Regions from separate parts of the Paenibacillus sp. AN1007 genome, predicted to be linked through region 1. Evidence: riboswitches for the same ligand, from Rfam matches in the RefSeq annotation. Region 1 holds a riboswitch; each other region holds the start of a gene.

What was found. A riboswitch is a leader RNA that binds a small molecule or an ion and turns the genes downstream of it on or off. The one in region 1 is predicted to bind cyclic di-AMP.
Region 2: it holds a riboswitch for cyclic di-AMP, as region 1 does, so the genes downstream of both, ABXS70_RS26010 (ubiquitin-like domain-containing protein) here and ABXS70_RS15870 (C40 family peptidase) in region 1, are expected to answer to the same signal.
Region 3: it holds a riboswitch for cyclic di-AMP, as region 1 does, so the genes downstream of both, ABXS70_RS25635 (C40 family peptidase) here and ABXS70_RS15870 (C40 family peptidase) in region 1, are expected to answer to the same signal.

What each region holds. Positions count from the first base shown of each region.
Region 1 is NZ_CP159992.1:3,595,264-3,599,744, reverse strand. It holds gene ABXS70_RS15890 (xanthine phosphoribosyltransferase) at 1-536, shown strand, start outside; gene ABXS70_RS15885 (hypothetical protein) at 635-964, shown strand; gene ABXS70_RS15880 (hypothetical protein) at 1,084-1,302, shown strand; gene ABXS70_RS15875 (carboxymuconolactone decarboxylase family protein) at 1,416-1,745, shown strand; gene ABXS70_RS15870 (C40 family peptidase) at 1,836-2,300, opposite strand; cyclic di-AMP (ydaO/yuaA leader) riboswitch at 2,306-2,437, opposite strand; gene pelA (pectate lyase) at 2,838-3,791, shown strand; tRNA gene ABXS70_RS15860 (tRNA-Leu) at 3,991-4,075, shown strand; gene ABXS70_RS15855 (carbohydrate-binding protein) at 4,288-4,481, opposite strand, start outside.
Region 2 is NZ_CP159992.1:5,771,454-5,775,934, reverse strand. It holds gene ABXS70_RS26020 (HD domain-containing protein) at 1-126, shown strand, start outside; gene ABXS70_RS26015 (TatD family hydrolase) at 466-1,233, shown strand; cyclic di-AMP (ydaO/yuaA leader) riboswitch at 1,475-1,727, shown strand; gene ABXS70_RS26010 (ubiquitin-like domain-containing protein) at 1,996-3,180, shown strand; gene rnmV (ribonuclease M5) at 3,335-3,880, shown strand; gene rsmA (16S rRNA (adenine(1518)-N(6)/adenine(1519)-N(6))-dimethyltransferase RsmA) at 3,894-4,481, shown strand, end outside.
Region 3 is NZ_CP159992.1:5,693,919-5,698,399, reverse strand. It holds gene ABXS70_RS25645 (cytochrome c) at 1-228, opposite strand, end outside; gene ABXS70_RS25640 (GNAT family protein) at 377-874, opposite strand; gene ABXS70_RS25635 (C40 family peptidase) at 1,234-1,689, opposite strand; cyclic di-AMP (ydaO/yuaA leader) riboswitch at 1,708-1,845, opposite strand; gene ABXS70_RS25630 (hypothetical protein) at 2,108-2,953, opposite strand; gene ABXS70_RS25625 (M1 family metallopeptidase) at 2,964-4,481, opposite strand, start outside.

The DNA.
Region 1 (4,481 bases):
CGGATCAGGTTTTGAAGCTGGACGGGCTTTTGAACCATCAAATCGATCCTGCATTAACCATGGAAATGGGACGGGAGTTTGCTGCACGGTTTCGCGAAAGCGGGGTAACCCGGGTAATTACGGTTGAATCTTCGGGGATTCCGGTTGCCTTTGCCGCAGCGCATGAATTGGGGGTTCCTTTGGTATTTGCTCGCCGCAAAAAAACGCTTCTGGCCGATCCTGACGCCTACTGCGAACGTGTACCATCCTTTACGAAAGGAATCGTAACGGACATCATGGTATCTCGCGAATACATTCATGAGAATGACCGTATTTTGTTCATTGATGATATTATTGCCAATGGAGACGCTGCCCGCGGTGTCATCAAGATTATCGAGCGTTCTGGCGCGGAACTGGTTGGATTCGGTGTTGTGGTTGAGAAGTGCTTCCAGGCTGGTGCACGTACGATTCGGGAGCAGGGCATTCCGGTGGAAGCACTTGTACGCATTCGTTCGCTGAACAATGGCACGGTGCAGTTCGACGATAATGAAATGTGACTTTTTGAAGAAAATAGGACCTAATTTTTGAACTATGGCTTTGCATGGCCGTAGATTTCCTTTATAATGGGGGTATGTTAGGGAGAGGAGGCAGCACCATGGGGAACCAACCGGCAACGGAACAATTTTTTATTGATAAGCTGGCGGAATCGAAAGTTCATTTTGAACGTGCCCTGGATTGTAAACATACGGAATTCGATGACCTTTATCCCTATATGATTGAACATCCTCAATTTTTCTGGTACAAACGCTATGTTGCCTGGTCAGAATTACTGACGATTGTAGGCTTGTGTGAAGAGTTGTCCTTCTCTTGGAAAGAACAATTTACACCGCACCAAGTGGAGTACCTTGAAGAACGTGTGATGTCCGCCAAAGTGCTAGATTTTTGGTTCGAGAAGAACGACAGCAAAGAGCACGCGCAGCGGTAACTCTCAGTCGGGACATTTTCTTCGAATGACATGACAGTCCAATACAGTCACGTGAGACCTAAATGACTTTTCATTTAGGTCTCTTTTTGTAAGGTAATTTGAATATAGGAGTTCTGGACATGATTAGTGATACAGAGTTGGATGCCCTGCGTTTATCAGGGGAGAAAGTAAGAGTTGTGCGAGATGAACTGGAGTCGAATGATGTGACAGGCATCGTCGTTGCCTGGGATGATGAGCAGGTGCTGATTCGTCGTCAGAACCGCCGTGTGGTGAAGCTGGATCGCCGTTATCGTTACCAGTTGTTCAGTGAACCTCGCCAAAGTGTTCTGAGCGAATGATTAAATGTTTGGATTTACCATCGTGGAATGGCATAATTGCGGCATAGTCGAGAGAACATAGGTACAGTGGAAAAATTCGCTGTATTTACAGCCGAAAGGATGTGCTGCAAGCCATGACATTAATGAATGATAAAGTTCATGCTTATAAGGATCAGATTGGCGCTTTAAGCGATGTACTCCCAGACGTGGTGAAATCGTACCACGAGTTTACGGGGGAGTGTTTTCAGCCCGGTGTGCTCGATGCCAAAACAAAGCAGCTGATTGCACTGGGCATCGGTTTGTTTGCCAATAATGAAGTGTGCACGTTCTATCATGTAGAAGAGGCTCGTTCCAAGGGAGCGACGGATCAGGAGATTATGGAGACTGTAGCTGTCGCTGGAGCTGTAGGGGGCGGTCATGCCTTGTCACAAGGAGCAATGCGGGTGCAGAAGGCCCTGCATTAGTTCGTTCGTTTGATCCCTTTACAAGGAAAAGAAAAGGAGACTCCGGAATGAACCGGTGTCTCCTTTTTTGTATTGCAGAATAGGGTGATCTTATAATTTTCCGATCATTTTGTTGTACATAAACTGACCTGTTACCCGTCTTGCCGTCACATAACGATCATTGAAATAAGGGTTCGAGAGCTTGGTGATGCTGACACCTTTGCTGCTGGAAGCATGTGCGAATTGACCTCCGCCAATGTATACCCCTGTATGTGAAATCCCTCTGCCGGTTGTGTTAAAAAATACCAGATCGCCTGTGCGAATTCCTGCTTTGGAAACGGGTGTCCCCGCTTTGGCCTGCTGCTGTGACGTGCGCGGCAGTTCAATGCTGTATTTATTAAAAAGATATCTCATAAACCCGGAACAATCGAAACCGGCCATCGTTGTGCCGCCCCATTTGTACGGGATGCCTGTCATATTGTTAACTACGGTATTTATTGTGCTTGCCTCAGTGGTTGTTGCCCCAGATGTAAATAGTACAGCAGCTCCAAAAATGGAGATAATCAGTTTTTTCAAAATCAATGTTCTCCCTTCGATGCCTACGGAGTTAGCTAAGGGTTCGGTAGAAGGTTCCCTATATTTCCTATGTATAAGAATAATTCACCCAAAATGGTTCCCCCGTTTTCAATCCTGAAACTCGGCAAATGAATAATTAAGTTTTTGTAACTATTTGAAACTATATTGCATAAATGCGTAATTGTCAAACCTGTTTTAACGTCTTCTTTGCGGCTCAATGTTAGCGGAATTATCGAATTTAGTCGGAATTATGTTTAAAACAGACTACTAAAGATTACAAAATAGTCATTAATGTTTCATCGGTGTAAGAATGGATAATAAACAAGTTTGTCAAGAGTTAAAAGCAATATTCCGTTCCGGTGAAATGAAGTTAATAAGCGTATGCTGCCGCATACATTGACAAAGAAAGAGATGCTGCATATGATGAGTTTATTAAATACATACAAATTTTGTATTTAAATTGCTTACAATGGGATTTATAATTCCGTTGTAAGCCAGAATGCACGGAAAATTTATGAATTGGGAGTGTGATGTTTTGTGAAAGCCAAAAAGTGGATGACGTTTGTACTCGCATGTTCCATGGTTTTTTCCACAGCAGGAATGGTCGTTCTTCCTGCAGCATCCGTATCCGCAGCTGATGCATCAGGCACAACCGCAAGTTTGTCTGATATTTTGAAAAATCAGCGCCCGGACGGAGGTTGGAGAAAAGATTACGGTCAGACATCAGGTGAATGGGCCAAATCAACGATCGATAATAAAGCTACATACTCCGAGATTAGAAGACTTGCGAAGGAATTCAAGAAAAATAAAGATCCGCGTTACTCGGCTGCAGCCATTAAGGGCATAAATTTTTTGCTTAACATGCAGTATTCCAACGGCGGCTGGCCGCAAATCTATCAAAGCTCCGGCTATCATAAGCATATTACTTACAATGATGACGCGATGATTAATGTGATGTTCATGCTCGATGAAGTTGCAGGCCGGAAAGGGGACTTTTCTTTTATCGATACTTCACTTGCGAATCGCAGTAAAAATGCGGTATCTAAAGGGGTTGACGCCATTTTGAACACGCAGGTGTCATCCGGCGGGAAATTGACGGTTTGGGGTCAGCAGCATGATTCCAGTACGCTGAGACCAGCAGGCGGAAGAAGTTACGAAGTGCCTTCGCTAACGGCTGCTGAGAGTGTAAACATCGTCAAGTTTCTGAAGACAAGACCACCCAATGCCAGAATAACGGCATCCATTAAAGGCGCTGAAGCCTGGTTTAACAAAGTGAAGATTACAGGATACCGATATGAGAGAGGGAACGGAGACAGCCGGATTATTGCGGATTCCAGCGCTTCACCAATCTGGGCTCGTTTCTATGAGCTTGGTACGGACAGACCTATTTTTGTTGGTCGTGACGGGATTGTGAAATATAAGCTGAGTGAGATCGAGAAGGAAAGAAGAGGAGGTTATGCTTGGTATGGCAGCTGGCCTTCCAAGCTGTAGTAACCTGTTTTTTGGAATCTTCTTAAGCTTGTTTTATTGAATTTACATTCTGAAGGAAGAGTATAAGAAGAGTCTAACAGGTTCGAACCAGATCTTAAGATCTGGTTCGAACCTGTTAGATGTTTTAAGTGTTGACATAATGGATCTCGCATGATATATTATTTCTTGTCGCCGATAATAATTGGTGAGACTAGAATATGCGGTCGTGGCGGAATTGGCAGACGCGCACGGTTCAGGTCCGTGTGGGCTAACCCCCCGTGGAGGTTCGAGTCCTCTCGACCGCATCAGATTAAAAAAGCTCCTTCAGGACATGTCCTGAAGGAGCTTTTTTAATCTTTTTGGTCATAAGCCAGTCATTCGATGAGGGGAGCCCGTCCTGCAGCTGCGCGATGCTCGTTCACACATCGATCCGAGCTACTGCAGAAACGGGGCTTGGCCACTTTTTGCCATGATAGAAAGATGTAGAGCATGAAGCAGACCAATATTAGGATGAAGATTATAATGCAGCAGTAACCGTGATGTTATCAATATTGGGTCCTTCTGAACCTGTGGTTACGATTCGAAGGGTATTTGTACCTGAATTCATAGGCACTTGAATGGTTTTCTCACCCCAGGTTGACCAGCTCCCTGTTGCCTCAAAGGGTTGGTTGCTGATTACTTTGGTGCCGTTAACATAAATGTCTAGGTTTC
Region 2 (4,481 bases), 2.2 Mb from region 1:
GTGTCTGATATTGTACGTTCGATCAGTGGACTTCATCTGGGCAAACATCATCTGTACTATCCTCAGAACAAGGTTGATGCCATCCTTCATGAATTACCGTCCCATATACGCCCCTATTTTTTGTAATCATGAATGATGCGGCAGGTGAAACATTTTGATATCAAAAGACTTTCTAAAAGAGCTATTTTACATGATACATTAATCTGCTTTAATGGCGAGGATATGTAGATCGACATAATTTTGTAATCAAAGTGAGTAAATATACAGTTTTAAATCCGGTTTAGCTGCAAGATGTAGATTTGACTTTTTATTTTCCTTCTATATATAGTAGCTTGAGTATTAAAAGTGAAAATACAGAAATCGCGGCATGTCCCAATCAAAATTTGTGTTTCAAAAAAATAAATTCAAAATTCTAATGCATATAATCGGTATTCGATTTTCGACATGAAGGGAGAAATAAACACTATGTTATTCGACACACATACACATCTCGATGCACCACAATTCGACGAAGACCGAGAGGACATGATCCAGCGGGCTGTTGATGCAGGCATTACTCGTATGATCAACATTGGCTTTAATCGGGAGACGATTCCAACGACGATGAAACTGGCTGAAACGTATGACTTCATCTATGCAGCTGTAGGCTGGCACCCGGTGGATGCAATCACGATGCAGGAGGGTGATTTAGAATGGATTGCATCTTTGTGCAAACACGAAAAGGTGGTAGCCATTGGTGAAATCGGTCTGGACTATCACTGGGACACCTCACCTAAGGAAATACAGCACCGCGTATTACGACAACAAATTGCATTGGCACGTGAATTAAATATGCCCATTGTCATCCATAATCGGGATGCCCATGAGGATATTGTACGTATTTTGCGTGAAGAGAAAGCGAGTGAGGTTGGCGGTGTGATGCACTCCTTCTCAGGCAGCTGGGAGACGGCGAAAATGTGTCTGGAATTGGGCTTCCATCTTTCTTTTGGAGGGCCAATCACATTCAAGAATGCGAAGCAGCCTAAAGAGGTGCTGGCCAAGGTTCCGATGGATCGATTTTTTCTAGAAACAGACTCCCCTTATCTTACACCTCACCCTTATCGTGGAAAGAGAAATGAAACAGCGCATGTACGTCTGGTTGCTGAAGCCGCTGCGGAAATTAAAGGCATTTCGGTGGAGGAAATTGCTGCAATAACCACCAAAAATGCCATGGAACGATTTGGGATTCGGTAAAAAAAGGAGTAAATCAGGTGAAAAAGGAAGCTAACGAGAGGTAATTTGCTCTTTGATTCGAATTATTGAAGAATATTACAATATTTTAACCAAATATTTAGAAAAACGTACTTGATCCATGCTTTACAACATGCATCAAAACAGGATATCATCTTTTCAGTGAATTGTTGTGCGGAAAATTGGACAGATGTTCGGGGGATGAACAAAGGGACACTTTCCGATAAGACAACATTACTTTCATGAATCAATCTCGCTGAGTCTCCGTTAATGGAGAGCGGGGGAACCAATAGGGCTTAAACATCGGTGAATGCAGCCGATGCGCATCGTTCGCTGACCCAAAACAGTGGAATGTTCTGCGAAGCCGTATTTGATTTCTTCTTTGGGTCTCGGGGTGAATTCAAGGGCGTCCGCCATGAGCGGGTGACCTGAGATAGGGCGGCTCTCTTTCGCCCGAACCCGACAGCTAACCTCGCAAGCGGAAAAAGAGAGGCAACCTCGTGCATGAATTTCCGATATTCAAATCATTCGGAAGCCACGAAAGAGTCTCTTACACTCTTTCTTTGGCTTTTTTTGTTTTGAATAAAAGAAATAGAGTCATCATACGGTAAGTATTCAGGAGGATGACATCATGCTGCGAAGAGGGGTTCATGGTGCAGGACCGATCATTACCTCTGATCTGTGTTCTGTAGAAAATTTGGTATAGTCGCGTCAAAGACATCATGCATTACTTTAGACGGCGAGGCTATGAAGGAGGACGGAGAAGTGGGCAGATTCCAACCAGAAGAGACCCATGAGTCACGATCATCCAGTAAGTCTTTCGCGTTGCGGTGGAAGCATGAGAACTTGCGTCAAATGGCACTGATCGCGATATTCTCAATTGCGCTTGCAATCATGATCTTGTTAGTCGTTTACGGTCAGGCCGGGAAGCAGATTTCACTGGTTATTGACGGCAAAGCTCAAGTGGTAGAGACTCGTACAGGAATGCTTCAGGAAATGCTGGAGGAGCAGTCAATCACAGTCAGCCCTCACGACAAGGTATCCATGCCCATGAATGGGGCGATTACGGACGGAGACCGAATCGTTATTGAGCGGGCCATCCCAGTTAACATTACGGCAGACGGAGACACCAAGACTCTGTATACAACCGATTCATCGGTACAAGATGTAATTCAGCAATCAGGTATTGAAGTTGCAAAGCATGATAAAGTGTATCCAGCGCTCGGAACTACTGTAAAATCGGATATGAAGATTCGTGTAGTGCGTGTAACAAAGCGTACAGTGGACGTGAAGCATCCGATTGCCTACAAGGTTGTCAAAACAGCAGATCCTAGTTTGTTCCAAGGGGATAATCGTGTAGTAGTGAAAGGTCAGGAAGGCACACTTGTGCAGCATATCGAAAAAGTGTTTCAAGATGGAGAACTCGTCTCCAAAAAAATGGTCGGCAAAACGATTGCTTCCAATCGTGTAGACAAAGTTATTGCAGTAGGTACAAAAGCGAAGCCGGTTGAGAAAAAGCCAGAGGTTCAATTGGTATCGGCCAAAACTTCGAAAAGCAGCAAAACAGCAGTATCGAACTCGAAGAAAACATCTGCCTCGGGCAGCAAGGTGATTACGGTCTCCGGGAATTCTTTTAAATATTCTAAAGTTCTGAAAAATGTATCCATGACAGCCTACTCTGCTGAAGAGCCAGGCATTGGTACGAAGACAGCTTCCGGTACTCGTGTAACGGAAGGCCGCACTATCGCAGTTGATCCGAAAGTCATTCCAATTGGCTGGTGGGTATACATCGAGGGCCTAGGCTTCCGTCGTGCGGAAGATACCGGTGGTGCGATTAAAGGCAACAAAATTGATGTTTATTATGACAGTGTGAAGCATGCCCTGAATTTCGGACGTAAGAAAGGCAAAACGGTATATGTGATTGGACCCGTGAAGCCGGAAGCGAACTAAAATCGTTTTACTTTGAAATGGGAATGCTATAAAATAGTTGCATGAAGATTCATGCGGAATATGCGGCGGAGGAGTCTGAATTCAGTCTCCTCCGCCGTTTGGCAGAGAAGAGGATATTCCTCTTCTTTTTGCGTTAGAAAGGAAGAATTGGAACATGATAAAAGAAGTAATTGTTGTGGAGGGCCGTGACGACACGGTAGCCATTAGAAGGGCCGTTGAAGCAGACACGATCGAAACCGGAGGTTCTGCTATTAATCAGCGTATACTGAAGCGAATTGCACTTGCTCAGGAGAGACGGGGTGTCATCATCTTGACAGATCCGGACCATGCGGGTGAGCGTATTCGTAAAATCATTGCCAATAAGATTCCAGGCTGCAAACATGCGTTCATTCCAGAGGCAGATGCGACACGTAAAGGGGATATCGGCGTTGAGAATGCTTCACCGGAGGCCATACGTCATGCTCTGGCACGTGTACACACATCCTATGAAGGTGCACCAAGTCTGATTGATTGGGAAGACCTCATTGAGGCAGGACTGATTATACACCCGCAAGCTGCAGCAAGACGCATGGAGATGGGCAACCTGCTGGGGATCGGGTATTGCAACGGCAAACAGTTTCACAAACGGCTGAGTGTTTTCCAGATTACAAGAGAAGAGTTCTCCGATGCATTAGCGCAAATCGAACGTGAAGGATTGTGAGGTTATGAAAGACATGGAACAAACCGTTGAAATTGCAACACCCAAACGCACTAAGGAAATTATTCAGAGGCATGGATTCTCCTTTAAGAAGAGTCTGGGACAGAACTTCCTGATCGATCAAAATATATTGAACAAAATCGTGGGCGCTGCCGATTTGGACGAGTCCAAGGGCGCTCTGGAGATTGGTCCGGGGATTGGAGCTCTTACGGAGCGCCTCGCGCGTGCGGCTGGTCCTGTTACGGCTGTGGAAATTGACCAACGTCTGCTGCCGATCCTTGGAGAGGTCATGGAGCCGTATCCCAATGTACGCATTCATCACGGAGATGTTCTTAAGCTGGATCTGGCTGCGCTGTTTGCATCAGACTTCGCTTCGGTTGATAAAGTAAGTGTTGTTGCGAACCTTCCCTATTATGTAACGACGCCAATCATGATGAAGCTGCTGGAAGAGAAGCTGCCTGTAGACAGCATCGTGGTCATGATCCAGAAGGAAGTAGCTGAACGCATGGCGGCGGCACCAGGTTCCAAGGATTATGGAAGTCTGAGTATTGCCGTGCAGTATTACAGTATGCCGGAACTGGTCTGTGTGGTACCGCCTACCGTA
Region 3 (4,481 bases), 2.1 Mb from region 1:
ACCGATGTTGGCAAGTGCAGGACCTACCCCACCTTGAAGCTGATCACCGTGACAAGAGATGCAGTTCGCTTTCACCAGCGTCTCAGCCTGTCCGGCATCCATAGCTACTTCAGGCATGGACGGTTTGGCTTCTTGAGCCGCTTCCTCTTTACCTGGAAGCGTAAACATTAAAACAATAGCTAAAGCACATGCTGCAAAAAATACCCCGCTCATGATCCATTTGTGCATCCCTTGTGTCCCCTCCAGAATGAAAGATCATCTAACCCAAACTATCCCTATCATTATAACGGAAGCTGTCGTTACATCATAGCATTTTGTGGTAATTTTTTGAACTAATCACAAAAGAGAGACAAAATGAGACCATTTTATCTGCAATTTACTCTCTCGGACCCTCGTAGACCATGCAGTGGAAGGGCATCAGGCCGGTCGGGGTTTGACGTTCATATGTATCCTGGATGACAAATCCGCATTTCAGATATACCTGAATGGCGCGATTGTTCCAGGTAAGTACTTCAAGATCGATCTCGTTAGAAGGATTACGGCGAATGGCTTCTTGAACGATAGCTGTAACAAAGGCTTTTCCCTGTCCTTGACCGCACTTCTCCGGACGCATTCCGAGGCCAATCCGTGTCACACCCTGAAGCGGAAAATATTGAGCAAACCCATAGACCTGATCCTGTTGATCCAGGATAATCGCATACTGCTCATGACGCAGCCGTGCATCTCCAAATTCGACTTCCAGTGCTTTCATCTGATCCCAAGGCAGCCAGCTGTAAATATTGTATGGCGGATCATACTGCCAGCTGCATATAAGTGCTGCGTGTTCTTCCTGCATCGGTACAACACGAAACGTCAAAGGGGCTTCATTCTTCATATAACAGTGTGTGCTCCTCTCTTCCGTTACCCGTTCTTTGTTCACTCTACAAAAGAGCTGTTCATTTGGCAAGTTTTCAATTTTCAGAAAAAAAATGAAACAAAAGTCCGGCTCATTCCGTTTATATTATAACGGGATGGGTAAAAACATCATAAGGGCACGGACAAACGAAGTAAAATGAACCCTGATGGTTCGCATACATGTAATGATGGATGTGAGCAGCAGCTGCAGGGGGATAGAAGTACAAAAAAACCGCCGGATACATTCCTGCGGAGAATGTACCGGGCGGTTCTGTTTATGCTTCTACTTCGTTACAGTATAGTTAATGGTTCCAACATCATGTTGATTACAGCTTGTCCCTACTCAAGGGCCAGTGACTCATAAGTGTCCGTGCTCATAATCCGTTTAGCGCCAATGTAGCGGTTAGCCCAGTAGTTCTCGCTAAGAGAGCTGATGGTTACACCTTTGGAAGAAGAAGAGTGCGCAAACTTGCCATCTCCTACGAAAATACCTACATGAGATACGCCCTTACCTGTTGTGTTGAAGAATACCAGATCGCCAGGTCTCATCTCCATGCGGGATACGGAATCACCCATGTCATATTGAGAGCTGGATTGGCGAGCCAAATCAATACCTAGTTTGTCGAATACATACCGTGTGAAACCGGAGCAGTCAAAACCGTCAAGCGTTGTGCCTCCGCTTTTGTATGTAGTTCCCATTGCTGAATCGATGACTTTATCCATCTTAGAATCTGCAAATGCGCTGCCTGCACCAAGTGATAATGCAAATGTGAGGCTAAGTACTGCTGCGGTCAATTTCTTCTTAAACAAGTGATATACCCCTTCCAATGCCTGCGAGGTTAGCTTAAGGATTCGGTTGAAGGTCCCCTATGATCCCTCTGTATCAAGATCAATTCACCCATAACTGGTTCCCCCGCTTCCCAGGTGCAAGGAATTTGGCTCTGCTAGTTGTGCACCTGTAAAAAAACGAAAAGAAAATTTAATTTTAAAGTTTAGATTTAAAGTTGTTACAAATAAGGATTTAAAGATTACAAAGTTGTTACTAAAAACTCACTGCGATTATTGTACCAGAGGAGTGGTGCTTTGGCAACGTTTAGCAGTAAAATTAGCAAAAAAAACCTCGACCTTTGACGGGGGAAGGTCGAGGTTTGCGTATTTACACATCACAATGGATGAATTGTTTAACATGAGATGGTAACAATTTTTAAATGATCTAGTCAGTATTAGGGGACGATGTGGACTGCCATAAGCGGAAATGGGCACATACTTTCCACATGCTGAGCAGGCTTCTGGCAAGCGGATATGTCTGCTGTAGAATCAGTCCGGTAAGTCCGGTCAAGAACCATGAGGCAGATGTGAATACACCAAAGATGAATAAGTGCACCATTCCGAGTATCAGGATGATGCCAATGACTGTGAAGATGCGGGTTAAAGCAATCCAGAGCCCTTTGAGCATTCCGTGAAGACTTCCTTCTTCTCCCGGAGCAGAGATACCGAACTGCATATAGAGCATCATATGGTGCACAATCCATCCGTAGATGATCCATCCTGCAGCATATGGGATGCCGGGCAGCAGTAGATGAATAGAATGGAAACTGTCCATGAAGATTGAATACAGTTTAGGTATGAGCCAGTAAGCGGGAAGCAGCATAAGTATTGTGCGAATGAGGTGCAGCAGCAACATCGATTTCCACAATTTCTGGATGCCGCGAATGAACGGAATACGTTCTTCTGCGGCATTGAAATGCTGCAGGGAATAGAGCAGGCCTGCCTGAATAAGAGGGCTGACCAGCAGGCGAAGCAGCAGCATCCCTCCCAGAATCCAGAGATAGCGCTGGACCTCAGGGCCGGACAGACGCAGCTGGCTCTCCATTTTGAACAAAAGCGTGCTCAGCTCTCCAGCATCCTCGGTCGGATAACGAAGCAGGAGAGGAACAACTGCCGACTGAACCAACCGGTAGATAAAATAGCCCCATACAAGCTGATAGAGAAATAAAATTGCAGCAATGAACATATGCTGACGGACGAGAAACCAGCCTTCGCGAATTTTTGCTTTCACCGTCTCCACCTCACCATGACAGACCTCCGAATACAGCTTCAATTAGTTTCGCAGCACTCATATTCCAGCGGGACTGGACTTGCTCGTCCAGTTTAGTTCTCAGGAAATTGTTCATATGGCGGTTCTCCAGCACGATGTCATATAAGGGATCGGTCATCGCCCAGGAGACGGGAGAGGTATACGTGAGTTTATAGGTAATGCGATCCTCCTTGCCGTCCCATTGCTTGGTTACGGTATGTCCATCCTCAAAAGCGATCCGAACAGGAACCTTCGGAAAGTCACTTCCTTTTTTGACAACTGTAATTGAGGATTCGTACAAGGTTTCCCCATCCTTTTCCGCAGGAATAACCTTGATCCTCTCCACGGCAAAGTCAGCCATGCCGTCGTTGTAAACGTATTGGTCAAAGTAATCAGCCCAAGAGGCCCGGGTAACTTGTTCGACTACCTTTTGAAAATCGGCCGTTGCCGGATGTTTGAAGCGATATTTCTTAACATAGGTTGAAAGGATGCGTTCCATTTGTTTGGCTCCGACCTGCTGCTCGATGCCAAGCAGTACGAGCTTCCCCCGGGTATATACGTTGGATGCATACTGCTGCTGTGAGTCAAACTTCCAGGAGGGCTGTGTTAATGGAGCGGGAGATGTGATCAGCCCGGATTGTACAGGCAGGTTCGGGATTAGCCCGTATTCCTGTTCCATCAGTTTGTCTTCTGCGTATGAGGTGAATCCCTCATCCAGCCAGGCCTCCTCAAATTCATTGCTCGCAACCATGCCGTAGAAGTATTGATGCCCGATTTCATGCACCACCGTTCGCTCCAGATCGTAACCTGGGGTTGTATCATCGGCTCCGAAGGCCGTAATTAAGGTTGGATACTCCATTCCCCCAGCGCCATTTGCCGCTTTAGGCGGGACTACAATAGATAAGGTGGCATATGGATAAGGTCCGAACCACTTGCTGTAATTGGATAATGCGGCTTTGGCGGCAAAGAGATAACGTTCCTTCAGATCCTGGTGTGCCGGGTCGAGATAAAGCTTGATGCGCACACCCGGCACGTTAGGAGCTGAGAAGGGCTCCTCTGCATATACAAAATCAGGTGAGGCTGCCCAAGCGAAATCATGTACATCATCGGCATAGAACTGGTACACCTTCTCCCCATTTTTCAGAACAGCCTGTTGGGTTGGGAATCCGGTTGCGGCTACTTTGTATGTTTCGGGTACCCGAATACGAACACTATAGATGCCAAAGTCGGAATAGAACTCGGAATTGCCATGATACTGATGCAGGTTCCAGCCTTCTGCTGTACGGCCTCTTCTTCCTGCAGGTTCGTAGGCGCTGAGTTTAGGGAACCACTGACCTGCCATAACAAAATCATTGGTTTTGCCCATCCGGGCGAAAATTTTCGGCAGCTCCACTTCGAACATTGTGCGGATTGTAATGCTTTCCCCGCCTTTTACGGGTTTCGGCAGCCGCACTTTAATCAGTGTTTTATCTTTGATGTTCCCGTCATCCGGCTGTACATACTGCATCCG